Regions from separate parts of the Exiguobacterium sp. s6 genome, predicted to be linked through region 1. Evidence: riboswitches for the same ligand, from Rfam matches in the RefSeq annotation. Region 1 holds a riboswitch; each other region holds the start of a gene.
The links. A riboswitch is a leader RNA that binds a small molecule or an ion and turns the genes downstream of it on or off. The one in region 1 is predicted to bind thiamine pyrophosphate.
Positions count from the first base shown of each region.

Region 2: linked by a shared signal. The riboswitch ahead of thiT (energy-coupled thiamine transporter ThiT) and the one ahead of tenA (thiaminase II) in region 1 are both predicted to bind thiamine pyrophosphate.
Region 3: linked by a shared signal. The riboswitch ahead of KNP75_RS06225 (YkoF family thiamine/hydroxymethylpyrimidine-binding protein) and the one ahead of tenA (thiaminase II) in region 1 are both predicted to bind thiamine pyrophosphate.

Region 1 covers NZ_JACSLN010000001.1:63,772-74,498, forward strand. Annotated here, with positions in the region: gene KNP75_RS00440 (DUF2194 domain-containing protein) at 1-963, shown strand, start outside; gene pelF (GT4 family glycosyltransferase PelF) at 960-2,378, shown strand; gene pelG (exopolysaccharide Pel transporter PelG) at 2,359-3,807, shown strand; TPP riboswitch at 3,869-3,973, shown strand; gene tenA (thiaminase II) at 4,056-4,730, shown strand; gene thiM (hydroxyethylthiazole kinase) at 4,727-5,515, shown strand; gene thiD (bifunctional hydroxymethylpyrimidine kinase/phosphomethylpyrimidine kinase) at 5,515-6,351, shown strand; gene thiE (thiamine phosphate synthase) at 6,323-6,961, shown strand; gene KNP75_RS00475 (SDR family oxidoreductase) at 6,985-7,617, shown strand; gene KNP75_RS00480 (diguanylate cyclase domain-containing protein) at 7,752-9,317, shown strand; gene KNP75_RS00485 (OsmC family protein) at 9,363-9,812, shown strand; gene KNP75_RS00490 (GNAT family N-acetyltransferase) at 9,900-10,337, shown strand; gene KNP75_RS00495 (DUF4385 domain-containing protein) at 10,338-10,727, opposite strand, start outside.
Region 2 covers NZ_JACSLN010000001.1:1,675,424-1,686,150, forward strand. Annotated here, with positions in the region: gene recG (ATP-dependent DNA helicase RecG) at 1-1,568, opposite strand, end outside; gene sdaAA (L-serine ammonia-lyase, iron-sulfur-dependent, subunit alpha) at 1,555-2,442, opposite strand; gene sdaAB (L-serine ammonia-lyase, iron-sulfur-dependent subunit beta) at 2,455-3,117, opposite strand; gene KNP75_RS08705 (DAK2 domain-containing protein) at 3,181-4,863, opposite strand; gene KNP75_RS08710 (Asp23/Gls24 family envelope stress response protein) at 4,886-5,248, opposite strand; gene rpmB (50S ribosomal protein L28) at 5,502-5,690, shown strand; gene KNP75_RS08720 (thiamine diphosphokinase) at 5,750-6,337, opposite strand; gene thiT (energy-coupled thiamine transporter ThiT) at 6,337-6,909, opposite strand; TPP riboswitch at 6,986-7,086, opposite strand; gene rpe (ribulose-phosphate 3-epimerase) at 7,106-7,762, opposite strand; gene rsgA (ribosome small subunit-dependent GTPase A) at 7,764-8,648, opposite strand; gene pknB (Stk1 family PASTA domain-containing Ser/Thr kinase) at 8,693-10,630, opposite strand; gene KNP75_RS08745 (Stp1/IreP family PP2C-type Ser/Thr phosphatase) at 10,636-10,727, opposite strand, start outside.
Region 3 covers NZ_JACSLN010000001.1:1,202,827-1,213,553, forward strand. Annotated here, with positions in the region: gene KNP75_RS06200 (amidase family protein) at 1-83, shown strand, start outside; gene rlmN (dual-specificity RNA methyltransferase RlmN) at 153-1,214, shown strand; gene KNP75_RS06210 (SMP-30/gluconolactonase/LRE family protein) at 1,388-2,269, shown strand; gene KNP75_RS06215 (hypothetical protein) at 2,282-2,545, shown strand; gene KNP75_RS06220 (GTP-binding protein) at 2,648-3,841, shown strand; TPP riboswitch at 3,904-4,004, shown strand; gene KNP75_RS06225 (YkoF family thiamine/hydroxymethylpyrimidine-binding protein) at 4,084-4,677, shown strand; gene KNP75_RS06230 (ECF transporter S component) at 4,670-5,245, shown strand; gene KNP75_RS06235 (ABC transporter ATP-binding protein) at 5,238-6,569, shown strand; gene KNP75_RS06240 (energy-coupling factor transporter transmembrane component T family protein) at 6,566-7,300, shown strand; gene KNP75_RS06245 (DUF1643 domain-containing protein) at 7,316-7,903, opposite strand; gene KNP75_RS06250 (lytic transglycosylase domain-containing protein) at 7,938-8,630, opposite strand; gene KNP75_RS06255 (CPBP family intramembrane glutamic endopeptidase) at 8,709-9,407, shown strand; gene KNP75_RS06260 (alpha/beta hydrolase) at 9,364-10,263, opposite strand; gene KNP75_RS06265 (hypothetical protein) at 10,453-10,727, shown strand, end outside.

The sequences.
Region 1 (10,727 bases):
ATGGTCGATTTGGCGAAAGACGACGACTTGATTTACACGGGTGCCATGATTGGGACATATGAAGAGGAGATGGAGCTCGTCGACGAACAGTTAATCAAACGGGGTGAGTTCCCAATGCTCTACTTCGGTCGCAAATTGATCGCCCACGGTGGGGAAATCGGACTCCATGGCTATAACCACCAGTCGCTCGTCACGGCCGATGAACCGATTGACCCGACGTACGGGTACATTCCGTGGCAAGATAAAGACGAGATGAAACGGTCATTGCTTCAAGCCGAGTCCGTGTTTGCGAACTATTTCCCGGCTGAAACGCTCAAGTCATACGTTCCGCCGTCGAACGCGCTCAACCGGACTGGGGTCGATGCGATCGCCGAGGCGTTGCCAGAACTGCGAACGATTGCTTCGCTCTACACGGGGGAGCCGGAGAGCGGGGACTTCGTCCAAGAGTTCGAATTTGATGCGACGCATCCGAACTTGTACCATTTCCCGCGTGTGACAAGCGATTACGGGGAAGAGCGCGGATCGATTTTCCAAATGGTCGATGCAATCGCCAACTTCGGTGTGTTTTCCCACTTCATTCACCCGGATGATGTCATCGACCCAGACCGGGCCTTTGGTCGGGACTGGGATACGATGTTCGCGAGTCTGCGTAAAATCGTCCATGACGTGAAAGATCAATATCCTCACCTCGAGGCGTATACGCAACACTATGCGACCGAAAAGATGGTCACATACCAACAAGCTGATTTGAACGTCACGTTTGATGAGTCGACCGTCTATTTAGCCGGGGAAGGGCTCATCAACCCGTCCCACTTCATGATTCGCCTCAAACCAGGCCAGTCACTTGAGACAGGAGAGTTCGATTTCGGGACGGTCGAACAGTGGGAAGCCGACCGTCCGCTCTACCTCGTCAAACTGACATCGGCGAACGCTGAAATCGCCATCAAGGGGGAAGCGCAATGAGAATCGGGCTCGTATTAGAGGGGAGTTATCCGTACGTGAGCGGAGGCGTCTCAAGTTGGACGCAGACGTTGATTGAAGCGATGCCCGAAGTGTCGTTTGAAATCATTTCGATTCAACCGACAGAGAAGCGTCCGGAAGACATGAAATATGTGTTCCCGCCGAACGTTTCAGGGATTACTCACTTGTATTTGAGCGACGTGGGCGAGCGAGCGAAAGGGCGATTGAAGTGGGGCACTGAGGACGAACAGAACGTATCGGACTGGCTCATGTTGAAAAGTCCGAACCGGCAAGCGCTTCGTTTGCTTGGGAAAGAAGTGCCTTCAAGTCAGGCGTTTTTCGCAAGCGAGTTCTTTTGGAAAAATGTCAAGGCGGCCTACGCCGAGGAAATGAACGGAGGTTCGTTCATCGACTATTTCTGGATGTGGCAGAGTATGTACACTCCGATTTTACGGGTGCTCCATCAACCGCTCCCGAAAGTCGACCTCGTTCATTCCGTGTCAACGGGTTATGCCGGTGTGGTCGCGTCCTACATGAAAGAGACGCAAGGGATTCCGTTCATCTTGACGGAGCACGGCATCTACTCGCGGGAACGCGAAGAGGAGATTCTACAGTCGTATTGGATTCCAGCGCCGTATAAGCCGAGGTGGGTCCGTTTCTTTCACCATTTGTCGCGTGAGGCCTATAACGCGGCCGATGAGATCATCACCTTGTTCGAGCGGAACCGCGAATATCAGGAGTGGATTGGCGCCCCGAGCGAGAAGACGAAAATTATCGCCAATGGCATCGCCGACCGACAAATCCAGGCGACGGTCGACCGTCCGGAGCACGACCTCTTTCAAATCGGTGCTATCGTCCGCTTGGTGCCAATCAAAGATTTGAAGACGATGATTTACGCCGCCAAGATTTTGCAGGAGCGGCATCGTCTGTTCAAACTGACGATTATGGGTCCGCTCGATGAGGATGAAGAATATGCGGAAGAGTGCCGTCTGCTCATCGAACAGAGCGGACTGAACGATTATGTCGAGCTTGTCGGAAAGGTTGATGTCCAAGCCTATTTGCCGAAGTTTGATTTACTTCTGTTGACGAGTATCTCGGAAGGTCAACCGCTCGCGATTCTTGAAGGAATGGCAGCCGGCATCCCGTGGGTCGCGACCGATGTCGGGGCTTGTTCCGAGCTCCTGTACGGCCGAGAAGACGACCCGTTCGGTCCAGCCGGATTTATCGTGCCCCCGGTTCATCCGGAAGCGGTCGCGGACAAGGTCGAGTGGATGATGGATTATCCGCAGGAGCGGATGCGTTTCGGTAAGAACGGGCGGGAGCGGGTCCGTCAATACTATCGTCTCCAACAAGTCGTGGACCGCTACAAAGCCATCTATGAAACGAGGAGGGAACAGTATGGCGGGCATCGGGTTTAAGCTGCAGAAGTTGTTCCAAGAAGACTACTATTCGTCCAGGTTGAAGGCGTACACGTTCTCGGGCCTCGTCACATCCGGACCGTGGTTGATCGTCATCTTGGTCGTCGGGACGATTCAATGGTTGGCGTTCCAAATGCCGACGTTATCGCTCGCCGAACGGACGCTTTTCATGATCTCGGTCTCGTACGCGTTCATCTTCTCGCAAATCTTGTTCAGTTTTCAGCAGCTCGTCGTCACCCGATACGTGGCGGACTTGTTTTATGAGAAGAAAGCGCATGAGATTTTCCCGGTCTTCACCGGGATGCTCAAAGTGACGATTCTCGCCGCGACGATTCTGTACAGTATCTTTTGGCTATTGTCGCCGCTCGATTTTCTGTACAAACTGACGTTGTTCGTTTTATTCATGACGATTAACGTCATCTGGGTCATGTTCTTGTTCTTGAGTGCCGCCAAGTATTATCAAGCGGTGGCCTATAGCTTCTTGCTCGGCGGACTCATCTCGGTCGGGAGCGTCTACGCGATTAGTCGCCTCATGGTCAACCCGTCGAGTCTCGAGCTATTGCTCGGTTTCACGGTCGGGATGATTGTGACGTTGTTCGGGTTGTTCTTCGCGATGCTCCGGACGTTCCCACTCCGCTACGCGGTGAAAGAGTTCTCGTACTTCAAGTACTTCGACCGCTATCCAGACTTGTTCGCCATCGGCGTGTTGTACGTGCTCGGGATTTGGGTCACGAATTTCATCATCTGGTTCGGTGAAGGACGCGTCATCATCGCGGACTCGTTCTTGTTCAACCCGTATTATGACACGGCCATCTTTTGGTCGTACTTGACGATCATCCCGACGCAGCTCTTGTTCGTCGTCGCCGTCGAGACCCGGTTTTATGAGCGCTACCGTACGTTTTATGGATTGATTAACTACGGCGGGGCGCTCCATCAAATCGAGAAAGCGAAACAGACGATGACGTCGGTGCTGAAAAATGAGTTGATTCGACTCGCGCGGAGCCAAGGCGTCGTGACGTTGTTCGCCATCCTCATGGCAGGCGTGTTCGTCAGTTGGATCGGCGTCCCGGATGAGATCGGTCAAATCTTTCGGATGACGACGCTCGCGGCGTTCGCGAACGCGATGATTCTCATCTTGACGTTGTTGTTGCTCTATTTCGAGGATCGACGCGGGGCATTGTTCGTCAATATCTCGTTCTTCACGTTGAATGCGTTGTTCACGCTCTTGCTCTTGCCGCGCGGCATCGATTGGTACGGCGTTGGCTTTGCTGTCAGCACGACAATCACGTTCTTCTTGGCCGGCCTGCGTTTGATCTATTACATGGGCAAAGTCGATTATTACGTGTTCGCGGCCTCGAATCGACGCAAGCTCGGTACCGAACGGTTCTCCCAAATGGGGACGTTGTTGAACCGTCGCTTCTCGCGATAAAGGGTTTTCAACATGGAAAAAGACTGATATGATGTGGTCGTAGACGACCGAATTTCATAATGTTTACCACTAGGGGAGTCGCGTGACGCGGCTGAGATGGACGAGGTCCAGACCCTTTGAACCTGATCTAGTTCACGCTAGCGTAGGGAAGTGGGCGAACCGATTGTTCTCGTACACTTTGTGTAAATCCGACGCCGCTTCCGTTATGGGAGGCGGCGTCTTTTTTGATTACAAAGGAGGAGACATGAATGACATTCACCGCACATCTTCGACAAGAGGCAGATGCCTTGTTTCAAGCCAGCTTTGACCATCCGTTCGTCCGCGAGCTCGGAACAGGCGAACTCGACGAGGCGAAATTTAGGCATTACGTCATGCAAGATTCATACTATTTGAACCAGTTCTCCAAAGTACAGGCGAAAGGCGCGACCCTCGCCCCGAACATGGAAGTCGCGAGCCGCTTTTTGACGCATGCGCTCCATACCATCGAAGCAGAGCATGCGTTGCACCGTGAATTTTTCACCTTGCTCAACGTGACGGAGGCGGAGTGGGCGACGTTTGAGCCGGCCCCGACGGCTTACGCTTATGCGCTCCATATGCAACAGGCCGGTCCGACGCTCGGTGATGTGCTCGCTTCGATTTTGCCGTGCTACTGGGTCTATTATGAGATCGGGGAGCGATTAAAAGATGCGACACCCGATCATCCAATCTATGCGACGTGGATTGCGACGTACGGTTCGGAATGGTTCCGCGATCTCGTCGAGGAACAGCTTGAACGGCTCGACGTGCTCGCCGGACAAGCGACAGCGGAAGAACGGGTCCGGTATCAACAGCTGTTCTTGAAGAGTTGTTATTATGAACATGCGTTTTGGGAAATGGCGTGGACGCTCGAGTCGTGGGATTTACCGGCGGGGGTGACACGATGAAGCGCGACTTATGGGACAAAGTCAGAGCCGAACGGCCACTCATCCATAACATTACGAATATCGTCGTCGCTAACTTTTCGGCGAACGGGTTGCTCGCCATCGGCGCTGCGCCGGTGATGGCGTCAGCCGTCGAAGAAGTCGCGGACATGGCGTCTGCGAGCGATGCGCTCGTACTCAATATCGGCACACTCGATGCGACGACGGAACGTACGATGATTCGAGCCGGACAGGCGGCGAATGAATCGAGCCGGCCGGTCGTCTTCGATCCGGTCGGTGTAGGGGCGACCGCGTTTCGACGTGACGTCGCTACATCCATTTTGCAACACGTCCGCGTGACGGTCATCCGAGGCAATGCCGGAGAAATTGCGACATTGATTGGTCTCGACGCGACGACGCGCGGCGTGGACGCCGGGGAAACGCGGGTTGATTTGAATCACATCGCACGCGCGGCGGCACGACGCTACACCTGTGTCGTTGCCGTGACCGGAGAGACGGATGTCGTCAGCGACGGGGATGTGACGATTGAAATCAAAGGCGGCACCGCAGCAATGGCCCGGACGACAGGGACCGGCTGCTTACTCAGTGCGGTCGTCGGTGCGTTCCTTGCGGTCGAACGGGATGCGGTTACGGCCACGGCGACAGCACTCGCCGGATATGCCCGGTGCGGCGAACTGGCTACCGCTTTGGCGGATGGACCGGGTGACTTCCCCGTTCACTTCTTGAATGAACTCGGCAAGATGACAGCTGTCGAGTTGCCGAGCGACCGTATTGAGGTGGTGTCATGATGCGGCCGCAAGTATTGACGATTGCGGGTTCGGACTCTGGCGGGGGAGCGGGAATCCAAGCTGATTTGAAGACGTTTCAAGAGCTCGGCGTGTTCGGGACGAGCGTTCTGACGGCCGTCACCGCTCAAAACACTCGTGGGGTGCATGGGGTCGAAGCAGTGTCGCCGGAACTCATCACACAACAACTCGATGCAATCGGTTCGGACTTTTCGATCGCAGCATGTAAGACCGGGATGTTATTTGATGCGGCGCGCATCGAGGCGGTCGCTACCGGGGTGAAACGTCATGTCTTCAACCGACTCGTCGTCGACCCGGTCATGATTGCGAAAGGAGGGGCCCCGCTTTTACAGGACACGGCGGTCGATGCGCTCAAGACCTCCTTGTTGCCACTCGCGACAGTCGTCACGCCGAACGTGCCGGAAGCGGAAGTGCTGACCGGGTTGACGATTCGATCGTTTAATGATCGTCTCGAGGCGGCTCGGCGGATGTTAGCGTACGGCGTGCGCGCGGTTATTTTAAAAGGCGGCCATCTCGAAGGTGAAACTGCCGAAGACTTGATCATGATGGAGTCGGAAGTGTTCCTTCTCTCGGCCCCGCGCATCCAGACGAGCGATACGCACGGTACCGGTTGTACATTTTCGGCGGCGCTTACAGCGGAACTTGCCAAAGGTCGTTCTATCATGGAGGCGGCGGTGACGGCGAAGCGGTTCATTCAAAGCGCCATCACCCATGGCCTCGAGATCGGCGCCGGACACGGACCGACGAACCATTGGGCATATGTGGCGTATGGAGAGGAGGGTGTGACGATTGAATCCATCAAGGCGGGCACTCGCTGAACAGTTGCGGCTTTACTTCGTATGCGGGACACCGAACACGAAAGACATGCTCCAGACGGTCGAAACGGCACTCCAATGTGGCGTGACATGTTTTCAATTTCGTGAAAAAGGTAAAGAGGCACTGTATGGGGATAAAAAAGAAGCGATGGCAAGGACCCTGCAAGCACTTTGTCGTTCGTACGACGTCCCGTTCATCATCAACGACGATGTCGAACTGGCGGCGCGCATTGATGCGGACGGCGTGCATATCGGACAAGACGATGCCGAGACCGCAATCGTTCGGGAGCGGATTGGTCCAGATAAGTGGCTCGGTGTCTCGGTCCACACGCTCGAAGAAGCGGCAGCAGCCATCGAGCATGCGAATTATGTAGGCATTGGCCCAATTTACCCGACGACTTCGAAAGAAGATGCCGGGGCAGTGAACGGGACGACACTCATCCGCCAAGTCCGAGACATGTATCGAGAGCTGCCAATCGTGGGGATTGGCGGCATTTTACCGGAACATGTCCCGATGATTCGGAACGACGGGGCGGACGGCGTCGCCGTCATCTCAGCCATCGCTTCTGCACCGGATGTGGCCATAGCCACACGGCGTTTCGCTTGTCTCTGAATTCAAATCGAGGAGGAAGACAGATGAACGTATTTGTAATAGGCGCGAATGGACAGATTGGAAAACAGCTCGTGGAACGATTGCACGAGGAAGGGAAACACCAAGTCACGGCGATGGTTCGAAAACAAGAGCAACTCGATGACTTCACATCAAAAGGCTATCAGGCCGTCCTAGGCGACCTCGAAGGTGACGTCTCGTCACTTGAACAAGCAATGTCTGGCATGGACGTGGTCGTCTTCGCAGCCGGTTCAGGTGGTAGCACCGGAGCCGACAAGACGCTCCTGATTGACCTTGACGGCGCGGCGAAAAGCATCGAGGCTGCCAAGAACGGGAATGTTAAACAGTTCGTCATGGTGAGCGCCTTGAAAGCAGAAGATCGTTCGGCATGGCCGGAAGAGATGAAACCATATTATGTGGCGAAGCACCATGCGGATCGTCTGCTCGAGGAGAGCGGGCTTACGTATACGATCGTCCGTCCGGGCGCTCTCACAGATGACGCCGGTACCGGCAAAGTGAAGACGGGTGACGTATCGACTGGTGAGATTCCGCGTGCAGACGTGGCGGCCTTCTTGGCACATCTCATTGGTCATGACGCAGCCCACAATCAAGCGATTGACCTCGTCAAAGGTGACACGGCAATCGAAGACACGTTATAAAAAGAGATGACGACTGCGAGCGGACTTGGTTCCGCTCGCTTTTTGTATGGATGTGTCCGCGCACTCGAGAAAGGATTCGCTTCGACCGATAGAGAAAGTAAGAGATGGATTTATTTGAAGAAAGGGGTCTATCCGTGACCACACTATTTCTCTATATGGCCGTTTATTTACTTCCGGCTTTCTTATTGAGCCACCTTGCCCTTGACGTATTGCTCCGCAACCCGCGCCAAGTCGAGCATCGACTGCTCAGCCTGTTCGTATTTGGCTACGCGATGTTGTTCTTGGCCGAGTTCGGGCGTCATTTGTCCCCGATCGAAGCGAGTCCGGCCTTCGTGACGTATTGGTTCGGTAACGCCGGAATTTTGATTTTTGTGTGTTCCGTCCACTTCATCGTCAAAGTGACGGGCGTCGGGGCGAAACTGCCGAAATGGATGTATCCGTATGCCATTTATTTGCCGCTCGTGCCGGTCGCGTTGACGTTCATCCGTCAAGAGAACATCTTGAACAGTCAGCGGTTCGACCAAGTCGGTGTCTGGATTTATCCTGAGTTCAACGCGTCTTATTTGACGACGATGACCGTCGGTAACGTGTTTCATTTTCTTGTGATCCTATTATTGATGTATGCCCTTAAGCGGTCCGAGCGCTTCGAGCATCAACGGGTGCTGCGCATGCTCATTTGGACGGCCGTCGCCGTTCTTGTCTGGGACATCGTCTTCGGATACGTCCAGCTCCGCGGAATCATGCCGCCTTACGCGTATATGTACGGTGGACTTGTCTGGGCGGTCGCGCTCGTCGTCGCGATGAATCGACTTGATTTCCTAGCGTCTTACGTCAAACGGTATGGCACGCTCTATAACTTGAACCCGTCGGCGATTCTGCTCGTCGATGATCAGGGACAGATTGAGAGTGCGAATCCGGCCGCGCGCACATTGTTTCATACGGTCCGTGTCGTCAATGAACGTTTTGTCGATTTGTTGCCCGAGAAAAAGCGGGACGAATGGAGTGCGCATTACGACCAACATTTCCATGCGCAAAAAAAGTTTCTCGAGTTCGAGACGAAGATTCAGACAAAATCAGGACAAGAACGGTACGTCGTCATCGATGGTGATTTCGTCTATATCGATCAAAAAATACACGGCATGATTTTGATTCGAGACGTCCATTCGTTCAAAGAAGCCGAACAGTCGATTCGCTTCTTCGCCTATCATGACCCGCTCACGAAACTCGCGAACCGTCGGGCGTTTTATGAGCAGGCCGACCAGGCATTACTGCAAGCGGACACGGTCGCGCTTGTCGTCATCGACCTCGACGGCTTTAAAGGAATCAACGACACGTACGGCCACCAAGTCGGCGATGATTTTCTCATTCATCTCGGTGAGTTGCTTGAGATGGCGACGCCGGAAGCGGGACTAGCCTCGCGCGTCGGCGGGGATGAGTTCTATATTTATGTGCCGAACGTCGATGCAGATGACATCGTTGCGTTCGTCGAGCGCTTGCAGTTGCTGCTGACGGAGCGGCCGTTCCGGCTCGGACGGGAGACGATTCCGATTCGAGCGAGCATCGGGGTCAGTGTCGCACCGGATCAAGGGGCGGACTTGGACACGCTCATTCATAAAGCTGATCAGGCGATGTATCAAATCAAGCAACACGGTAAAAACGACTATGCGATTTATGACGAAGTGTTACATGGACCGAAATAACGGGAACGAGAATGAAGATGGCAATTTGATAGAGGAGGAGACAATATGACTGAAAAACCGTTAGTGACGATGCGAGCCGAAGGGGAAGCGACGAGTGTGAAGACGACGGTGCATGTGCGTGACCTCGAACCGTTCGTCGTCGATGAACCGGAACGTCTCGGCGGGACGGACGCCGGTCCGAACCCGCTCGAATATTTGCTCGGGGCGTTGTCGTCGTGTACGACAATCATGATTGCCTACGTGGCGCAAGACCAAGATTTCAACTATGACGGGGTGACGTTCGTGACCGAAGGAACGCTCGACCCGCGCGGCTTCCAAGGCGTTGAAGGAGTACGGACGTATTTTGAGAAAGTACACGTCAACATCGTCCTCGATACGACCGAATCGGATGAACGGATTGCGGCGCTCCAAAAAGGCGTTGAGGCTCGTTGTCCAATCCACAATTTAATGCATGCGGCCGACGTCGACATCACGGCGACGTGGACACGGAAGTGAGGATGGGGCGACCCATCCTTTTTTGATGTAGACAGGAATGTTTGCCGACGAGCACGAACAAAAAGAGACGTGAGAAAGGAGGTTGTCATGGATATTCGCCCGATGACACAGCAAGACGCCCGCGCGATTCAAGCGTGGACGTACGAGGCACCGTATGATTTCTATAACCAAGAAGCTTCAGCGGAAGGGCTGGATGAACTGATGGCGTATCAGGCCGTCCATGACGAGGCGTTGATCGGTTTCTATTGTCTCGGCACGTACGCACAAGTGCCGAACGATACATACGTCTACGATGACACATGCGTCGACCTCGGGCTCGGCATGCGCCCGGATCGAACGGGACGGGGACACGGGCGTACGTTCGTCCGGTTGGTGATGCAAGAAGCGGCGCACGAAGGCAAACCGCTCCGGTTGACGGTGGCCGCGTTCAATGAGCGGGCCATCCATCTCTATGAGCAGCTCGGGTTTCGACAGGTCACTTCGTTTGAAAAAGGGGCGACCCGTTTTCTCGTCATGACCCGATAATCAGCCGTACTGTTTCTGATGGGCTTTCTTTCGCTTCAAATAGTCCTCGTCCGCCCGAAGCTGGTCCCATCGCTCTTTGAAGATGCGGGCCGATTCCGCTTTCTCCTCGTCGATTTGTCGGTCGTGGAGATCGCCGTCGTCCTTATATTTTCGTCCACCTTTATAGTTGGCGTAACGTCTCGCCCGGGTATAGCCCATCTGGATGAATTTGCGGGCCATATCCATTCCGACGAAATCATCGTTGGCCCGGTATTTTTCGAATAGCTCCATGATTTCATCGGCGGACTGTTTGGCGATGTCAGGCGTCTTGAAGCGCCAATGGGGGAGAATCTCACTTTTATATGGTTCGACGAGCAGGACGCCTTGCTCGCCGCGTCCGACTCGATACAG
Region 2 (10,727 bases), 1.6 Mb from region 1:
TGGAGGGCATTGCTGGCGAACGCCTTCATCACGTCATCTTTCTCGGTGCTCGACAGTTTTCCGTGCATGAGACCGACCGCGTAGTTGGGGAAACGTTCCCGCAACACTTCGTAGAGCGCAGTCGCACTCTCGACCTCGAGCGTGTCCGATTCCTCGATGAGCGGGGCAATCACGTAAGCTTGGCGTCCAAGCGTCAGTTCACGGTCGACCATCGCGTGGACCCGATCGATTTGGTCGGTCTTGGCCCAATACGTCTCGATCGGTTTCCGGCCGGCCGGCATCTCATCGATCGTCGAAACGTCCATCTCGCCGAAAGCACTGATGGCGAGCGTCCGTGGAATCGGTGTCGCCGTCATATAGAGCACGTCGGCGAGCTCCGCCTTGTCACGGAGCATCTTGCGCTGTTCGACTCCGAACCGGTGTTGCTCGTCGGTGATGGCTAAATGTAGGCGCGAGAACTCGACCGGCCCTTGGATCAAGGCGTGCGTCCCGACGATGATATCGACGTCCCCCGCTTTGATGGCCTGAAGCAACTCAGTACGGGCCTTGCCTTTGACCGAACTCGTCAATAAACCGACTCGAATCCCGTACGGCTCAAACAGCGCTTGAAGCGAGGCGAGATGCTGTTCAGCCAAAATTTCGGTCGGGACCATGAGCGCCCCTTGATAGCCGGCGCTCACCGTCGCATACAAGGCGATCGCGGCAACGACTGTCTTTCCGCTCCCGACATCCCCTTGTAGCAACCGATTCATTCGTTCTGGCACTTCTAAATCCCCGACGATTTCCCGGATGACACGCGTCTGCGCCCCGGTCAACGGAAACGCAAGTTGTTTGACGAATTCGTTCAATTGAGGCTTATCGAGCGTGAGGGCACGGCCTTTACCCGACCGTTCCATCTTCCGGAACGCCTGAAGCTTCAATTGATAGAGCAGACATTCTTCATAGACGTAACTGCGGCGTGCCTGTTTGTACGTCTCGACCGAATCAGGGAAATGCATCCCTTTTAACATCGCCTCCCGGTCCTCGAGACGATAGCGTTGCCGAATCAATTCCGGCAGGCGGTCCTCGAACGAGGTCGTCTGTTCAAACGCAAGCTTGACGATCCGGCTGAAGTTCTTCTGGGTCAACCCGGCCCGAAGCGAATAAATCGGTTGCAGCCCGTCCGACAGTTCACCGAACTCGAGGTCGGTCGCGCTGATCGTCATCCGGTTCATGTCCCATTTCCCTTTGACCGTCACGGTGGCGCCGAGCGTGAGCTTGTCTTTATAGAACGCCCGGTTGAACATCGTCACGTGGACGACGTAGCGTTCCTCGAGCAATAGCCGAAATTGGAGCCGGTTCTTGCCTTTACTGTAATAACGGACGAGCGGTTCCGCTTGGACGGTACCGCTCCATTTGACGAGGTCGCCGTGGATGGCCGTCGTCACCGTGCCGCTATTATAATTTTCATAACGAAACGGGACGTGCTCCAGCACGTCCTCGATTCGTTCGAGACCCATCGTCTCTAATTTTTTGGCCATCTCTGGCCCGACCCCTTTGAGCGTCGTCAGCGCCTCACTTCTCGACATTTTCTTTCTCTCCAAAGATGTTTCGTTCGAGACGGCGGGCCGTCGGCGTATTGGCAAGTCCGCCGCGGGCTGTCTCTTTCAACGCGGTCGGCATCATCTGGCCGATCTCATGCATCGCCGAGATGACCTCGTCACAAGGGATGCGAGACGTGATACCAGCGAGGGCCATATCGGCCGCGACAATCGCGTTCGCTCCACCCATGGCGTTCCGTTTGACACACGGCACTTCGACGAGACCCGCCACCGGGTCACAGACGAGACCGAGCATGTTTTTCAAGGCGATCGCAAACGCCGTCGCCGATTGTTCCGGCGTCCCACCGGCTGCTTCGACGATGGCCGCCGCGGCCATTCCGGTCGCCGAACCGACTTCCGCCTGACAACCACCGGCCGCCCCTGAAATCGAGGCGTTGTTGGCGACGACGAACCCGAACGCACCAGACGTGAACAAGTACCGGACCATTGCCTCGCGGTCCATTTCCAGACGTTCTTTGACCGCAAACAACGTACCCGGTACGACACCGGCGCTTCCAGCCGTCGGGGTCGCACAGATGCGTCCCATCGCCGCGTTGACTTCATTCGTCCCGATCGCTTTGGCGACCGCGTCTAAAATCAAATCCCCAGCGAGCGACTTGCCCGAGCGGATATAGTCGGTCATGAGCACGGCGTCATTCCCCGTCAACCCCGTCACGGACGTCACGCCTTCGAGTGCCCGCGCAACCGCTTCTTCCATCACCTCGAGGTTGCGTTCCATCATGCCGACGACGTCTTCACGCGTCGAGCGTCTGACGTGCACTTCTTGCTCGATCATCACTTCTGAGATCGGAATCCCTCGTTCCGTTGCCGTTCTGACTAATTCTTCTACTGATTTAAACATATTGGTGTCTCCTTATTCCCCAAAGATGGCTACCCGCTCGATTTGAGGTAACCGCTCGATTTCCGCTAACACGTCTTTTGACAAATGATCATCAATCTCGATCGCCATGAGCGCTTGCTTGCCTTTCTCATGACGGCTCACTTCCATATGGCCGATGTTCAACTCATGTCTGGCCAAAATACCCGTCACGGCCGCGATTGCCCCGAAGCGATCGTGGTGCAAGACGACGAGTGCCGGCCCGCCGCCCGACAATTTGAGCGGGAATCCGTTCAACTCGGTGATCTCGATCGTCCCGCCGCCGATTGAAATCCCGACGATCTCAAACGTGCCGTCCTCGTCTTCTAGGCGGACACGGGCCGTGTTCGGATGATCCGTCAGCGCATCGCTCGTCTCAAAGACGACCTCGATGTCGCGTTCTTTCGCGAGATCGAGCGCTTGCGGGATCCGTAAGTCGAACGTATCGAAGCCCATGATGCCACCGACGATGGCCACATCTGTCCCGTGTCCCCGATACGTATCGGCGAACGAACCATAAAACGTGATGTGCGCGAGCCGCGGTGTCCGTCCAAACAGTTTTCCGGCCATGAGACCGATGCGGGCGGCGCCCGCCGTATGCGAACTCGATGGACCGACCATGACCGGTCCGATGATATCAAACACACTGCGATATTTCATCGCATTTCCCCCTTTCAAAAAAACCCTACCTTCATTATACAGAAGGTAGGGCTGAGTTACAGCTTATTCCACACTAAAAATGTAGGAGTAGAGCGGTTGTTTCCCGTCATGAACCTCGATTTCGATCTCGTCGTTCTTCGACTCGATGTACGCCGAGAGTGCCTCCACGTCTTCTGCTGACGAACCTTCGCCCGTCAAGATCGTGATGATCTCGTCGTCTGCATCGACGAGGGCGTCGACTAATTTCTTCGCCGCTTCGAGGCTCGAGGCCGATGAGGCGACGATTTTCTTCTCGGCGATCGCCATGTGGTCGTCTTTACGAATCTCGACACCGTCGATGCTCGTATCACGAACCGCATACGTCACTTGACCAGACTTGACGGTACTAGCCGCCGTCTTCATGACGCTTTCGTTCGTCTCCACATCGGCTTCCGGGTTGAACGCGATCGCTGCCGCAAGTCCTTGTGGCACAGTCTTCGTCGGAATGACCGAGACGCCGCAAGGTGCGACCGATGCCGCTTGTTCGGCAGCCATGATGATGTTCGAGTTGTTCGGGAAGATGAAGACATGGTCCGCGTTGGCCGCTTCGATCGCCTTGACGATATCTTCCGTCGACGGGTTCATCGTCTGACCGCCTTCGATGACGTGAGCCGCACCGAGTGAACGGAACAAGTCGCTGACGCCTTCACCCATGGCGACCGTGACGATTGCATACGGTGCTTTCGCCTTCGGAGCCGTCGGTTGGACGCCATGTTGGTTCGCGCCGTGCTCTTCTTCTAAAATGGTCGAGTGCTGTTGACGCATATTCTCGATTTTGACAGCGACGAGTTCACCGTAACGCTGTCCTTTCGTGATGACGTCGCCTGGCGTCTCGACGTGAACGTGAACTTTAAGCAACTCTTCATCTGCGACGACGAGGAGTGAGTCCCCGAGTTCAGACAGTTCGTTGCGGAACGCGTCCTCGTTGAACGGGGCATCCTTCAACTTCGCATCTTGGAAACGAACCATGATTTCCGTGCAATAACCGAACTCGATGTCTTCGGTCGACATGAATCCTTGCGCGGCGTGGGCATGATGTTCGGCTTCGATGAGCGCATCCATGACCGGTGCATGTGGCTTCTCGAGCTCTTTTCCTTCGAGGCTCGCAAGGAACCCTTCATAAATGACGAGCAAGCCTTGGCCGCCCGAATCGACGACGCCGACTTCTTTCAAGACCGGCAATAAGTCCGGCGTCCGCTCGAGTGAAGCTTTCGCTTCCACGATCACACGTTCCATGAACTCGTTGAAGTCGCTCGTCGACTCTGAAGCACGGAGCGCTTCGTCGGCCGCTTCACGAGCAACCGTCAAAATCGTTCCTTCAACCGGTTTCATAACCGCCTTGTATGCCGTGTCGACACCACGTTTCAATGCCTCGGCGAAATCGACTGTCGACACTTCGGTCTTTCCTTCGATCGCTTTACCGAAGCCACGGAACAATTGGCTTAAAATAACACCGGAGTTCCCGCGTGCCCCCATCAAGAGACCACGTGCAAACTTCGATGAGACGTCAGCGATATTTGCCGTGTTGAGTGCGGCCACTTCCTTCGCACCCGATGTCATCGTCAAATTCATGTTCGTCCCCGTGTCGCCATCCGGCACCGGGAAGACGTTAAGCGAATCTACATAATCCGCATTCTGGCTCAAGTTGGCTGCACCGTTCGCGACCATGTTCGCGAACACCAATCCATCTAAACGTTTTAAACCCACACCAAATCCTCCTTCGTTCTCGTCAGTCATTCGTCAGACGAACGCCTTGTACGAATATGTTTACCGACGAAACGTTTAATCCTAAAGTTTCACCGAGCGTGTATTTTACACGGCTTTGCACGTTATATGCGACTTCCGACACTTTCGTCCCGTAGCTCACAATGATGTGCATGTCGATATGTACGTCTTCTCCATCTTGACGTACGACCACGCCTCGGGCGTAGTTTTCACGCTTCAATAGTTCTGCAATCCCGTCTTTCAATTGAGCTTGAGACGCCATTCCCACAACGCCGAAACATTCCATCGCCGCACCGCCTGCTAGTGTTGCGACCACGTCGTTCGTGATGTCAATATTGCCATATGTTGTCTTCATTTCAATTGCCATATGGAGTAGCCTCCTTCATTCGGAATGATTCCTTCACTACATTCTACAATAAGTACCTAGTTATTAAAAGAACCTGCTCCATAAACTCGGTCAATTGTAGCCGTAACCCTCATTCATTATTAAAATCCTTTCCAGTAATGTCAAGTTTTTTTCTTGTCATCCTATGATTTTCTAGTTGCATCGTGAAAAAACCCGTGCTAATATAAACGAGTGTCTATTAGGACGAACCCACATAAAAAAGGAGGGGAAACGCATGGCACGTAAATGCTACGTAACAGGTAAATCACCTAAATCAGGTAACAACCGTTCGCACGCACTCAACAAGACAAAACGCACTTGGGGTGTAAACGTACAAAAAGTTCGTATTCTCGTTGACGGTAAACCTAAACGAGTTTGGGTTTCAGCTCGCGCTCTTAAATCAGGTCTCGTTGAACGCGTATAATTTTTATACACGAACGAAATAAATCCCAGCGGCATTCGCCGATGGGATTTTTTTTGTGTTCATTTTTTGATATACAGCACGAGCACCTTTCCTTCATGCACGATCAAATCCGCCGCCTCACCGGCCCACTCGTTCGAAATCGTGAGCGCCTCATGGCTGACGACATCGTGACGGTCGAGCGGATATTTGACGCCGCGGATTGACACGTTCGCCCGCTTCCACGGGATGAGCGACAAATAATGATCGGCTTGACGTGGGAGCTCGTGACGCCCAGCTCCAACAAGACGAACGGTTTGCCCGGCCGTGAACAAACGCATCTCTGGATATGCCTCGAGCAGCCCAATATTGCCGAGCGTCATGTCGAGGCGTCCACCGAGAGCGCCGTACACAAGCATCTCCGTCGCCCCGTGTCCACGGGCCGCCTCGAGCGCGATCTCGAGGTCGGTCACGTCTTTTTCAGATGGGTAACGGACGGCGTCAATCGGCACTTCGCCCGTGAAGGAATCGAAATCGCCGACGACGAGATCCGGGTTCAGCCCTTGGTTCAACAGTGTCTCGTACCCCCCGTCGACGCCGATGATGTAATCGACGTCACGCGGGAGTCCCGAGATTGGTTCCGGGCTGGCCGCCACAATCAACACCCGCATTAGCGGAGACCCCGGGTCGCGAGCGTGGCGAAACGTGGTGCCGAGACGAACAAGAGAACGAGGACGACGGCCGACACGAGGAAGGACGGCAACATATACGTCATATTATAAGCAAACGAATAGGCGACGACCGGCCCTTCCGCGTACTCGGCGAAGAAGACGATCCCTGATAAGACGTGGGCGCCGTAGCGAAGCAGTGAACCGAGGAGCGCCCCGAGCACCAAGTAGACGACGAGCGTCTTTTTCGCCTCGTCCTTGGCGGCCCGTTTCACTTGACCAGCGAACAGTCCGGCCATCCCGACGACACCGTAAGCGAACGTGTAGTCGAGCAGGAACTGGACCGGTGTGAAGATGTAAGCCCCGAACAGCAGTTGCAGCGTTCCGACGAGCGCTCCTGTCGCCAGTCCGCCTTTTAATCCATGGCGGTACGCCATCACAAAGATCGGCAACATCGCCAGGCTGATCGATCCGCCCTGCGGCATCCGGAACGGGATGAGCAAATCAAAGATCAAGCCGAGTGCGGCGAACAATGAGATTTCAATGAGCGCCTGTAGTTTTAAACGTTGTTTCATCTTATTCCCTCCTTATTATATGAGCGAACGACAAAAAGCAGCATGACGTAAACGCCATGCTGCTATCCAGTAGCAACGTGCATTTTCGCCACATCCCTACGTCCGTGTGAACGGAACAGGTTCAAAGGGTTAGCAAATGCCTCTCAGCCACAGAATGTGACACCCCTTGCGACAATATTTGTTGTTCTATCGACGATTATACACGAGAAGCGTGACGAATGCTATCGATTGCGTCTTTATAGCTCGGCTCGTTATAGATGGCTGAACCAGCCACGAGCACATCAGCGCCAGCGTCGATGCATAATTTCGCCGTCTCTGCGTTGACACCGCCGTCAATCTCGATTTCAAAGTCGAGACGACGCGCTTGGCGCATCTCGCTCAGCGCCGCGATTTTCGGGACGACCGATTCGATGAATGCCTGGCCCCCAAAACCAGGGTTCACCGTCATGAGGAGCACCATGTCGACGTCACCGAGCACGTGTTCAATCGATGACAGCGGCGTATGCGGATTCAAGACGACACCACACTTGGCGCCGGCCGCTTTGATTTGTTGCAACACGCGATGCAAATGATTCGTCGCTTCAACGTGAACCGTGACGATATCCGCCCCGGCCTTGATGAAATCTTCGACGAACCGTTCGGGCTGGTCGATCATCAAATGAACGTCTAACACCATGTCCGACTTCTTCCGTAAGCTCGCTAACACCGGTAGGCCGATTGAAATGTTCGGGACGAATTGACCGTCCATGACGTCAAAATGGATGTAATCCGCTCCGGCCTCTTGGACCGCCTTCACTTCTGCCTCTAAATTGGCGAAGTCCGCCGCTAAAATCGATGGTGCAATTTTAATCATGTCAGTACCTCCGTTGTCTATCGTTTAACTCTGCCATAAACGTAACATAATTCTCATAGCGGGTGGAAGCGATTTCTCCAGCTTCGACGGCCGCTTTGACGGCACAACCTGGTTCGTTCAAATGGGCACAACCGCGGAATTTACAGTCATCATGCCGCTCGACGAACTCAGGGAAACACCAGCGCATCTCTTCGACTTCGAGTTCTTCTGGGAACTCGAGGCTCGAGAAACCAGGCGTATCGGCCACGAGCCCGTCAGCGAGCGTGATCAGCGTGACGTGACGCGTCGTGTGCTTACCGCGCCCGAGTGATTTCGAGATTTTCCCGGTCGCAAGTTCAAGCTCAGGTGCGACCGCGTTCAAGAGCGAACTCTTGCCGACCCCGGTCTGTCCGGCGAATACACTCGTCTTCTCCTTAAACGACCCGCGGATTTTTTCGATTCCCGACCCGTCCTCGGTCGACGTCTCGATGACCTCATAGCCGATGGAACGATATAAAGCCGCTGCTTCGTGAATCGTTTTCCGTTCCGCCTCCGTCAACAAATCCATTTTCGTCAAAACGATAATCGGATGGACTTGCTTCGACTCGATCAAGACGAGGAAACGGTCGAGCAGATGGAACGAGAACGCCGGCTCTTTTACCGAGAATAACAAGAACGCTTGATCGATGTTGGCGATCGGCGGGCGGACGAGATGGTTCGACCGCTCGTCAACAGCCAATATATAACCGGTACCATCCCCTTGGTCTTGGATGTCGACATCGTCACCGACGACCGGCGAGATGTTCCGGTTGCGGAAATTGCCGCGGGCGCGACAACGGATCTCTTGTTTCTCTTCCGTCATGACGTCATAAAACCCGCCTTGTAATCGAATAATCGTACCTTTCATTCCATTCCCTCCTTAGAAAAAGAGGCGACGCGCACGCCACCTCTTCATTGTGAATCTTTTGCTTGTGCGTAAGTCACCGTATCCGTGCGAACGACTTCGCCGTCGACTTCAATCGTCGCGGTTCCGACTTCGTCCGGTGCGATGACGAGCGTATACGAGTAAGTCGTTGTCTCCGTTATCTTATCACGCAACACCTCGACTTCGCCACGGGCGTCGACCGTCCGAATGACGACTTCGAGTGCCTCGGCTTCTTCGCCTTCAGCGGGCGGCTCGATTTCGACGTTGACTTCCCGTTCAATCGAGACGTCCGTCGGTTCGACCCCTTGTGACACGATGACGGTCAGTTCCGTCCCCGGGTCGACTGCCGTACCGGCCGTCGGGAGTTGACGGATGATTTGATTCGCAGGAACGCTCGTTGAATACTCATCACGTTTGACGATTTTCAAGCTATTCTGTTCGGCATACGTTGTCGCTTCCTCGAACGTATAGCCCGCCAAGTTGGCGAGTTCGATTTTATTGCTGCCGGTCGAGACGACGAGCGTCACCGTCTCTTCAGATGGGACGACCTCGTTGCCTGGGGCGATCGATTGGGAGATGACATCCCCGCTATCGACCGTCTCGGATGCCTCCGACTGAATCTCGATATCCGTGAACTCAAGATCTTTGAGCGTCCGCTCGGCCGACGACTGGGACAGTCCTTCAACATCCGGCATCTCGACCGTCTCTTTTCCGGCCGAGACGACAATCGTCACGGTCGTCCCACGTTTCGGCTTCCGTCCGGCTTGCGGTGTCTGCGAGATGACGTCGCCAGCGGCGATGTTGTCACTTGCCCGTTCAGTTGCCTCGACGACAAAACCGGCCGTTTCGAGCTCGGTCGTCGCCTCGTCGCTCGTCATGCCGACGACGTCCGGCACGACGGCACGGGACATCTCGTCAGCGATGACGTAAGCCCCAATCCCGCCACCGATCAACAGGAGCGCAAGCAAGAGCCAAAGCCACCACTTCTTCTTCCGTTTCGGTTTGTCTTTCACGGGTTCACTTGCTGCGACCGGTTGCTCCGGCGCCTCTTTGACGTTTGGCTCATCCGGTACGACCGGCGCCATGACGAGCGTCTGATCAAACGCATCTTGCTCAGCATTCGACCGCTTCGGTTCATTCGCACGTTCTGAATCAAGTGACGTCATGCAATCCTTTTTGAACGCGGCGACCGAGGCATGACGTGCGCCCGGTGACTTCGCGAGCGCCTGCATAATACAGTTCTCGAGCGCTTGCGGGATGTTCGGGTTCAAATCCATCGGTCGAATCGGGTCGTCTTGCAGATGCTGCAACGCGACGGCGACCGGCGTCTCGCCGATGAACGGCACCCGGCCGGTCACGAGTTCATAGAGCACGGCGCCGAGCGAATAAATATCTGACTTCTCATCGGCGAACTTTCCGCGCGCTTGCTCCGGGGAAAAGTAGTGGACCGACCCGAGGACCGACATCGTATGGGTCAGCGTCGCGTTCGACATGGCCACCGCAATCCCAAAGTCCGTCACTTTGACGTTGCCGCTCTGATCAATCATCATGTTTTGCGGTTTGATGTCCCGATGAATGATTCGATTCGCATGGGCATGGTCGATCGCATCACAAATCTGTCCCATGATGCGAAGCGCCTCGTCGACAGATATGTACTCTTCTTGCAAATATTGTTTCAGCGTCATCCCGTCGACATGTTCCATGACGATGTAATAGATGTCGCGTTCGTCTCCGACGTCGTAAATGGCGACGATATTCGGATGGTTCAGACTCGTCGCCGCATGGGCTTCTCGTTCAAACCGGCGTATAAATTGTTCATTATGCGAGAATTCAGATCGCAACACCTTGATGGCGACGGTTCGGTTTAAAATCTCATCGTGAGCCCGGTAGACATTTGCCATGCCGCCGCTGCCGATTTGCTGTTCGATCCGATAACGATCGTTGATTCGTTCTCCACTTCGCATCGGATTCATCCTCTCTTTCTATCTGTGAACTGGACGAGGGCAACAGTGATGTTGTCACTCCCACCCAAACGGTTGGCTCGATCGATCAATTGATCCG
Region 3 (10,727 bases), 1.1 Mb from region 1:
GGACGAGTTATGCCGAACGTGACTTGATCCGTCTGGCGTATGCGTTCGAGCGACATATTTCGCGTCCCGTTCCACCGTTATAAGAACGTTGCACCCGTCGTCCACGTCCGCTACAATGGTACGTATGCGGATTGAAGAAAGGACAGATAGCAATGAAACCATCTATATACGGGCTGACGTTCGATCAGCTGACAGAAGCGTGTGTCTCTTGGGGATACAGCGCCTTCCATGCGAGACAAATCTGGGACTCGCTCTACATCGACCGAGTGAAGCAAATCGAGGACATCTCGGTACGGGCCGAGGTGCGTGAGGCGATCGCCGCCGAATACGTCATCTCGACGCAAGACCTGTTCGTCAAACAAGAGGCGGGCGACGGGACGGTCAAATTTTTACTTAAACTACACGACGGGCACTATATCGAGACAGTGCTCATGCGACATAAGTACGGCCGTTCGGTCTGTGTGACGACGCAGGTCGGGTGCAATATCGGCTGCAGCTTCTGTGCGAGCGGTCTCTTGAAGAAGACACGTGATTTGACGGCGGGCGAAGTCGTCGAACAAATCATGACCGTGCAACATTACTTGGACGAAGTCGGCGAAGGGGCCCGGGTCAGCCATATCGTCGTCATGGGGATCGGCGAACCGTTCGATAACTTTGACAACTTGGTCGACTTCCTGCGTGTCGTCAAGGACGAGCGCGGTCTCGCGATCGCGCCGCGTAAAATCAACGTCTCGACGAGCGGACTCGCCGACAAGATTTACAAGTTCGCGGACCTCGATTTGCGCATCAACTTGGCGCTGTCGCTCCATGCGCCGAACGACGCGCTGCGGACGCAAATCATGAAAATCAACCGGGCGTTCCCGCTCGACAAGCTCATGCCGGCCATCCGGTATTACGTCGAGAAGACGAACAAACGAATCACGTTCGAATATATTCTCCTGTCGAAAGTGAACGATTTACCGGAGCACGCCGAGGAATTGGCGGCGCTCATCGACGATATTAAGGACAAGTCGTACGTCAACTTGATCCCGTATAACCCGGTCAACGAGCATATCCAATACGAGCGCAGTACCTCGGAGGACATCATGGCGTTCTATGATGTCTTGAAGAAGCGTGGCATCAACACCGGTGTCCGCCTTGAGCACGGGACTGACATCGATGCGGCATGCGGCCAGTTGCGCAGTAAACATATGAACGTCGAAGGTGCGAAATAAGTGGACTCCTTGAATCGAATGATTCAAGGAGTTTTTTTTCATAGAGCCGCTCCGGTGAAGGAAAGACGGACATCGCCCCTAACTCTGCGGAACGATTTTGAAAAATCTTGAATAGACCTCGTCCGCTCAGGGAATAGTCAGTTGAAATCAATGTAGAGAGTGGAGGCAATTCAATGGAGACAGTAAACGCTGCGTTATGGATTCGAGTCAGAAATACACTTGGGGAAGGCCCGTGTTGGGATGCTGAACTGAAACGGTTCTATTGGGTCGACATCGAAGGACACACACTTTGGTGGTACGACGAAAAGGAAGACGAGCTGTCATCGTTCGATATGGGACAACAGATCGGGTTTGCGGTCCCGAAAGTGACAGACGGCGTCGTCGTCGGCTTGAAAGACGGCATCTATGAATGGGACGAGGGATCGAAGCGACTCGATAAACTCGTCGAACTCGATGACCCGGAAGGGGATCTTCGCTTCAACGACGGAAAGGCCGACCCGTACGGACGAATCTTTGCCGGGACGCTTCATCTCAACGACGAGGAGAACGAGGCGACGCTCTATCGCTTGAACCGTGACGGCACGACCGAGGTCATGCTCAGTGAACTGACGCTGTCGAACGGTCTGACATGGTCTCCGGACCACTCGACATTCTACCATATCGATACACCGACCGAGACGGTCCGCAAATACCCGTTCGACTTGAAAACAGGAACACTCGGGGATGGGGAAGTCGTCATCGATTTCAAAGATGAGGAAGGATTCCCGGACGGCATGACATCCGATGAGGACGGCTTTTTATGGATTGCCCACTTCGCGGGCGGACGCGTCTCGCGCTGGAACCCGAAGACGGGTGAAAAAGTGCTCGAGGTGCTCGTGCCGGCCCCGAACGTCACGTCATGCTGTTTCGTCGGTGATGACTTGAAACAACTTGCGATCACGACGGCGCGCGAAGGAATGGATGACGCGGCGCTCGAGGCCCATCCGGACGCAGGGTCGGTCTTTAAAATTGATACAGATGTGAAAGGGATGCCGCTCTATCGGTTTGGTCGATAAGGAGGTACGAAGATGGTAAAACGATTGCTCGTTCGTGCGGGAATCGGTTTGGCGCTCGCGGCGGTCGCCCGGGTCGGGATTCAAAAGCTGTTGGAGGCAAACCGGGAAGACGATCATACGTATTTGAATCCGCGGTGGGATGAGACGCCGAGTGTGGATGCCGACAAGGACGCGGATGAGGTCGGTCTGACCCAGCTCGACTCGATTTATCGAGCCGAATGGCAGGCGAACGCCTATCCACGCTCAGAGGCCGAACGCAAGGCGTTAGAGGAATAGGCAGGAGAACACGTCCGGAAACGGGCGTGTTTTTTTCTTGACAAGACGTCACCGACCCGTCATTATCTAAAAAGTAATCATTACGATTTAGGAGTGGGTAGAATGAGACGAATCCCGATCACCGTGCTGTCCGGTTATTTAGGAAGCGGTAAGACGACACTATTGAACCACATATTGAACAATCGGACGGGCAAGAAATACGCCGTCATCGTCAACGACATGAGCGAGTTGAATATCGATGAGCGATTGATTGAACAGGGCGGTTTTTCAAGGACGGACGAAAAGTTGGTCGAACTATCGAACGGCTGCATCTGTTGCACGCTCCGTGAGGACCTGCTCGAGGCGGTAGCAGAGCTTGCGAACGACCGGGACCTCGACGGAATCATCATCGAGTCGTCCGGTATCTCAGAGCCGATCCCGGTCGCCCAAACGTTTACATATGCCGATGACGCCCTCGGCATCGATTTGACGAGCCGAGTCTATATTGATGCGATGGTGACCGTCGTCGATGCGTTTCGGTTCTTAAAAGATTTCAACTCGGGCGAGTCGCTCCATGAACGCAAGCAGGCGATCGAGGCGACGGACGTCCGCGAAGTCGTCGACCTGCTCGTCGACCAAGTCGAATTCGCCGATATCATCGTCTTGAACAAGGCGGATCGCGTGACCGAGACCGAACTCGGCGAGATGACCGGACTGTTGAAGGCGCTCAACCCAACCGCGAAGCTGTTGACGTCTGTCCATGCGAACGTGGAATTGACCGAGCTGTTGGATGTCAATTTGTTCGATTTCGAACAGGCGATGCATGCGGCCGGGTGGATTCAAGAACTTGAGACAGATGTGCACACGCCGGAGACGGAAGAGTATGGCATCAGCTCATTCGTCTACCGTCGGCGTCGGCCGTTCCACCCGGAGCGTCTCCATGCCTGGATTGAGACGTTTCCGGAAGAAATCGTCCGTGCGAAAGGGTTTTTATGGATCGCTTCACGGAACGACCTCGCCTGTCTGTTTTCACAAGCGGGTTACGCCTCGACGCTCGAACATGCCGGACGCTGGCTCGCGACGCTTCCGGAAGAAGAGCGCCGTCACATGTTCGCGGCCGAACCGGAACTCGCCGCCGACTATGTCGAACCGTACGGGGACCGACAGACGGAGCTCGTCTTGATTGGGCAGCGGATGGATCGAGCCATCATCGAACAAGAGCTCGATCACTGTCTGCTGACAGATGAGGAGATGGCGCTGGATTGGTCGACGCTCCGGGACACACTTCCGGGGAACGAGGTCGTCACGTTCTCATAAGACCGTTTACAAAATGAAAGCGGTCGTCTATACTGATTCTTGCATGAACAACCGCATACATTGGACTACACTAGGGGTGCTTCGGCTGAGATGTGAGCATGGCTCCAATCCCTTATGACTCGATCCGGGTAATACCGGCGTGAGGAAGTGTGGCACTTTTTCTAATGGATTAAAATTGGACGAGTGGCCGCATTCTCATGGATGCGGCTTTTTTGTGTACACATAATAAGGGGGAATAGAACATGAACAAACAATGTGGAACGAGCCCGATCGTCGGGTTCCGCTTTACACTGAGCCCGATGACGACTGATTTCGTGAGCATCATCAAAGGGGCGTTGAAGGAGACGGATTTACAAAACGTCTGGCGACATACCGATGACGTGTCGACGGTCATCCGTGGACGAAGTGAGCATGTATTCGATGTGGCTAAGACCGTGCTGTCACACGCGACGAAGACAGGGGAACATGTGTCGATGAGCGGGACGTTCTCGGTCGGGTGTCCAGGGGATACGGCCGGAGATGAAGTGCTCGTTGTGTCGAGCGAACCGCTTAATGGTCCCGTCGGTCCGCAATATGTCTCTTCACAGTTCGCGCTCTATCCGCTCGGTGATGAGAACTACATGGACATCATCTACGAAGAAATCGCTTTTGCGAAAGAGCGGGGTGTCTTCAATGACTCGATGCATTACGCCTCAGGCATACATGGGGACATCGAGCCGGTGTTCGCTTTCTATGAGGCGACGTTTGATCGCGTCCGACAGAAGACAAGCCACGTCGTCATGACGGTGACGTTCAGCGTGAACAGCCCGTCACACGAGGGACGCATGGATGCTTAAATCGTGGAAGTTAAAAGAAATCGTCTTGTTGTCGATTTTATCGGTCGTGTTCGCGGTGGTCTATTTGGCGTTCGTCCATGCTGGTAACTTGTGGGCCGGTCTGATTGGACCAATCGCCTACGAATGGATTTTTGGGATATGGTTCATCGTCTCGATTATCGCAGCTTATATCATTCGCAAGCCTGGGGCTGCATTCTTGTCCGAAGTGCTTGCGGCGACGATTGAGATGATGATTGGCAACGCCATCGGACCGCGCATCATTTTAGTTGGGATCGTTCAAGGGATCGGCGCCGAAGCGGCGTTCGCTTTGACGGGTTATAAACGCTATGATCTTTGGGTGCTCATGCTCGCCGGATTCAGTGCTGCTGTGACAAGTTTCGCGTATACGTACGTCATGGGAGGGCTCAATGCCCTCAGTCCGACATATGTGGCTACGATGTTCGCACTACGCGCAACGAGCGGGATGTTGATTGCTGGTCTGGGCGGTAAGATTTTGAGCGACTTGTTGCTTCGGACGGGCGCGCTTGATGGGTATGCCCTCGCGCGACAGGACCGTATGCATGGTTGAGGCAGAACATCTGACATTTCGTTATCCGAACAAGAAATGCGATGTCTTGACGGATATCACACTACGTCTAACAAAAGGGAGAACGGTCATTACAGGGGCAAGTGGGTCGGGAAAATCAACATTGCTCGCTTTGATGAATCGTCTCTATCCGGACAATTGTGATGGCATCGTGACGGGCAGACTGCACTTGTTCGATCGCTCTTATGATACGTATGAAGCTGGCGAAGTGAACCGGCGCATCGGAACGGTCTTTCAGGACCCGGACAGTCAGTTCGTCATGCAGACGGTCGAAGAAGAATTGATTTTCACGCTCGAAAACTTTGCCGTCGCGAGAGACGAGATGATGGCCCGTGTCACCACAATGTTAGAGGCGTTGCATTTGACCGATTATCGTCACCGTACCATTCATGACCTATCGGGGGGTGAGAAGCAGCAAATTGCCGTCGCTTGTGCCTTGATTGGCCGCCCCGAGTGGCTCCTCCTCGATGAGCCGCTCGCTCACCTCGATCCTGAGACCGCCCATCATTTCGTTCGTTGGCTCGACGGCGTCGCACAGACCGTAAACGTTGTCGTCATCGAGCATCGGCCATACATATGGGGTGATTTTTTTGACCGACAAATAAAGCTCGTGAGTGGGCGCATCGACTATGATGGACCGTTCATCGTCCGACCAGATTATGCGTTCTCTCCAATTAAAGTTGAACAAGGAAAGAAAATGTTATTTCACATACCGGAATTAAAACGAAAAACATTTCAATTAGCAGCGAGCGAGTTAAAGGTCGCTGAGGGTGATCTCATTGCGGTACTCGGTCGAAATGGTAGCGGAAAGTCGACATGGCTGCGAAGCCTAGCCCGGAAACATCGTGAAGTCGGCCTCGTCCCGCAATCACCGGCGCATCTATTCGTTACGAATGATGTGACCCGAGAACTCGCATATGGCCATAATCGCCCGATTGAGGACGTCTTAACGCGGCTCGGGCTCGAATCAGTGCGTGACCACCATCCACTCTCCCTTAGTCACGGTCAAAAACGAAGGCTCGCCATCGGAGTGATGATGCTGTCTAATAAACAACTGATTGCGTTTGATGAACCGACTGCCGGACAAGACGAGGTATCGCTTCGTGCGCTCTATGACTTAATGGTCGAACGAATACGATCCGGCCAGACGATTTTGTTTGTGACGCACGACCTCAGCTTCGCGCGGATTGCGAACACATATTATTTGATGTGTGACGGCGACTTGAGTGGGCCATATGACGCTTCACTCTGGGATGAAAAAGAATTACTACGCACCCACGGCTTATTGATGGAGGAATCGCGATGACATTTCATGAGATGAACCCGACGATTAAATTTCTGACCGTGGCATGTCTCATGTTCGGTCTCGCCTTCATGTATAACCCTTGGACTCCGCTTGCTGTTTTTCTCGGTACAGTTACACTTCAAACGCTATTCTCTGCTGTGAGCTGGAGAAGATGGGGGTTGTTCATGATCCCATTTTTATTGACCGCGCTCGGGACATTGTGGACGACGCTCGTCTTTGGAAAGCAATCAAGCGGAGATGTCGTGTTCAAGCTGTTTGGCAATGATGTGACCGATGAGAATGTGATGCTAGCAGCGACGCTCTCCTTACGTGTGTTGGCATTCACAGCCTTGTCGCTTCTGTTCACGCTGACGACGGACCCGAAACGGTTCGTCTACAGTTTGATGCAACAAGGAAAGCTATCACCAAAAATCGCATATAGTGTCTTCGTCGGTTTTCGTTTCTTTCCGATTCTAAAAAAAGAACTGATGCAACTATATGAAACGCATGCGCTACGAGGCGTACGTTTGGAGACGAGACTCGATCACATCCGCCACGTCCCCAAATTAATCGTTCCGCTTCTTGCTGGATCGATTCGCCAAGCGGAACGAATCGCGTTCTCGATGGAAGCACGTGGGTTTACGGGGGAACCTCGAGCGACGTACGAGGTTGTCCCCGTCACCAGGAACGACTTTCTGTTGGCGTCGCTTTTGCTCCTATTGTTTGGAGTGAGCGTATGGATTGGCATATAAACGAAACAAGACGACTCACTCGGAGTCGTCTTGTTTCGTTTCTTTTACGATTCTAAATTTCGGTTTGATCGATTCGTTATTGAACGCCTCGAGCACGGTGTTTTCGTTGGCCATACGAATCTGTTGCGGCTCGCCTTTGGAAGTCGTGCCGATACAGAACATATGCGCCTCATGATCGGCAAAGAGCGCCTTATACGGGGTGGCATGATGCATCAAGCGTCCCGGAGAGCCCCAGCCGACGATAATCATACCTCCGCTCGCCTCGACCTCGTCGAGCGTTTCCTCAACGTAATGAAAGTTGACTTCGTCGAGTTGCGATTCGACGTACGGCAGATTGTCATTGATGGCGAGTGTCGGGACGAGGCTGATGACGCGCATCTCACGGATCGGTTGATCGAGATGGTTCCGCATGAGCATATACGCCCGCTGCGTTGTCGTACCGGACAAGAAAGCATCGCTCATCCGGGGCGAGTAGATGATGACGGCACAGATGACGCCGTCGACGACATCTGTGAATTCGTACGAACGCAAGTAGCGCTTCGTCTTGTCCTCATTGAAGACCGACTTGACACGAATCGTCACTTCCTCGATATGGGTGTTCATAAGGTTTCCTCACTTTTAATCAAATAGTGCCGGGTCAGACCCAGCCTGCGAACCATTCCAAGTAGCGGATTGTGTAGCGCGCGACACTTTGGGTTGCCGACGCCTTGTCATCCGGTAAATAAGACACATCGGTTTGATATGACTCATAAAACGACATCACATCATTGACATACTGTTCACTGCGGTTGTACTCGAAGATGGCGTTTCGAATCGAGTCCGTCGTGTCTGCCTTCGTCCCGCCGTGCTCGCTCAAATAGTAAGCGGCCGTATGGGCCGAGTCGACGAGACTGTGCGGGTCGGCTTTGCCATCATTGTTGCCATCGCGTCCGAGACCGCCGTACTGTTCAATGAGCGCGAGATCCGTCAAATCGACTTCGTCCTCAGGGACATCGCCTTTTTGATCGTCCGTGTCATATTGCCAGCCGAGCCACGTCCGCGGCATGAATTGGAACGGTCCGATCGCCCCGACCGATGAACGCATCGATGAACTGTGGGAGAAAATCGTCTCGACGCGATGGACGGCGGCAAGTAAGCGCCAATCGACGTCATACGTGGCCGCGGCATCCTCATACACATCGCGATGGACGGACGGGACGCCATGGTCCCCGTAATAGGCCCGGTACAGGGCGTTGTTCACTTTATCATGTTGACCAAACCAGCCGATTGCGCCGAGGCACAGCACGATCACAAGCATGAGACCGGTCAGTCGCAAAATCAATCGTTTCAAGATTCCGCCTCCTAGCTTTCTAGACAATACCCGAATAGTGTAGCATATAGCTAACAGGAAGGACAGGAGTGGATATAGATGCTCGAACAGGCCGTCTTTACCATCATTCTCATGTATTTGTTGATCGTTCAATTGTTCAACGCCCGGTTGATGAAGCCGATGATCGAAACGCTCGGTCGTGGACGTGTCTATGAACAGACAGTCAAGTCGTCGTGGGGGCTCAGCCTGCTTTTGCTCGCCCTCGTCTTCTTGTTCGACGTCCCGCCAGACATGGTCGGTCTCGGATTCGCCCCGGTCGAAGGGGACATGTCCGCTTGGAAGTATTTCTTTTTCACGACCATCCTCATCTCCGTGCTGCTGGCGTTCTATTTACTCGTCAAAACCTCGTCTCGATTACGGCGGCGGTTACGTCCGTACTATGAGCTCGAAATCGAGCGGTTGCTCTTGCCGCGGACGGATATTGAGGCGAAGGCGTGGAGCGCCGTCTCGTGGACGGCAGGTGTGACCGAGGAGTTCATCTTCCGTGGTGTGCTCCTCTACACCGTCAGTCTCTATCTTGACGTCTCGTCCCTGACACTCGCCTTCATCGGCGGCGCCTTGTTCGGGTTGGCCCACGCTTATCAAGGCGTCAGGGGCGTCCTGGTCACCGGGATCGTCGGCTGGGGACTCGGCTATTTGTACTTGGCGATGGGTGTATTATGGCCAGTGATGGTCGTCCATGCCTTGCTCGACCTTATCGCCGGGCCGATTCACGTCGTCGATTCAGAAACTGACTGACGGCCGCCTCATAGGCGGGTTGATCTTTCAAGATACAGTTTGTGTGCTCGGCCCCATGGATGAGGGCTAACTCGTTTTGCCGGTTGAGCGCGTTCATCTCGACCGACATCCACGTCGGCACGAAATCATCTTTCGTCCCGTGGATGAACAAGACGGGCGCGTCAATCGCGGCGAGATCGTGTTTGGGCCGGACTTGATGCATCCGGAAACCGGCCCGCGTCCACAAGAAATAGTTGATCCCTGGCAAGAGCAGGTCCCCGGGCAACCGATGCAACACGTTCAACTGATGGCGCATGAGCTGTCTCATATCGTCAAACGGACATTCGGCGATCAAGAAGTCGACGTCGGTTAACGGTCCGGCCTGTAAAATCGAGGCAGCTCCCATCGAGACACCGTGCAACCCGACTTCCGTGACCACTTCATTGGCCCGCAACCAGTCGACCCAATCGGTGATGTCATGCTTTTCGTGATAACCATAAGAGGCGTATACGCCCTCGGACTCACCGTGCGATCTCAAGTCGACAGCGAGAAGGTTGTACCCGAGGCGATGGAACATCGCCAAATGCGGGGCCATGAAACTGTGGGAGGCGGTATAGCCGTGAACGAACACGATCCATTTCGTCGACCCTTCATTGCGGTAGACGCGTCCATACAGCCGGTAGCCATCCTGAGAACGGAGCGAGACGTGCTCGAACGGCACGTCATGATAAAACGATTGATCTTCTTTCGTGTACGGGGCCAAGAGCATCTCTGGCGTCTTGCGTTTGCCTCGCGTCATGCGCTTGAACGCATAATAACTGATGGCATAGTAGCCAGTGAATAGTGTTGCAAGTCCAACTTTCCATTTCTTCTGCATCTGAACCGCTCCTTTCTCCATTATTGTACCCGAAAACGTGACGATAGTTCACGCGCAGTGTCGGTTTGACGGCGGGTTCATGCCGTTAAGCAGAGGTCTTACCGATGATTGTCCCGTTCGTTTAATTAGTATCGTCTTGCTATGATGGAACCAGACAATCATCAAGGTGAAGCGGGAGGATACGAAGCGATGGGGCGAGAAGTGATGGATCAGTTGCTGCAAGCGTGCTTGACGGGGCAGGTGGATTACAAGACCGCCGAAGGGGTGACCTTCTATCGTGCCCCGGTCAACGGCCATCGTCAGCATGCGATGGTACTCGATGTGCTGATTGACCGCTATGTGCTTGAGCCGGCACGACCGATTGAACTGTCCGTGTCGGACGTGGCGCAAGCGATTGGGTCATCGGCGGACGAGGTCTTCCAATCAGTCCTAGCGCTCGCCCGCATCACTCTCGTCTCACAACA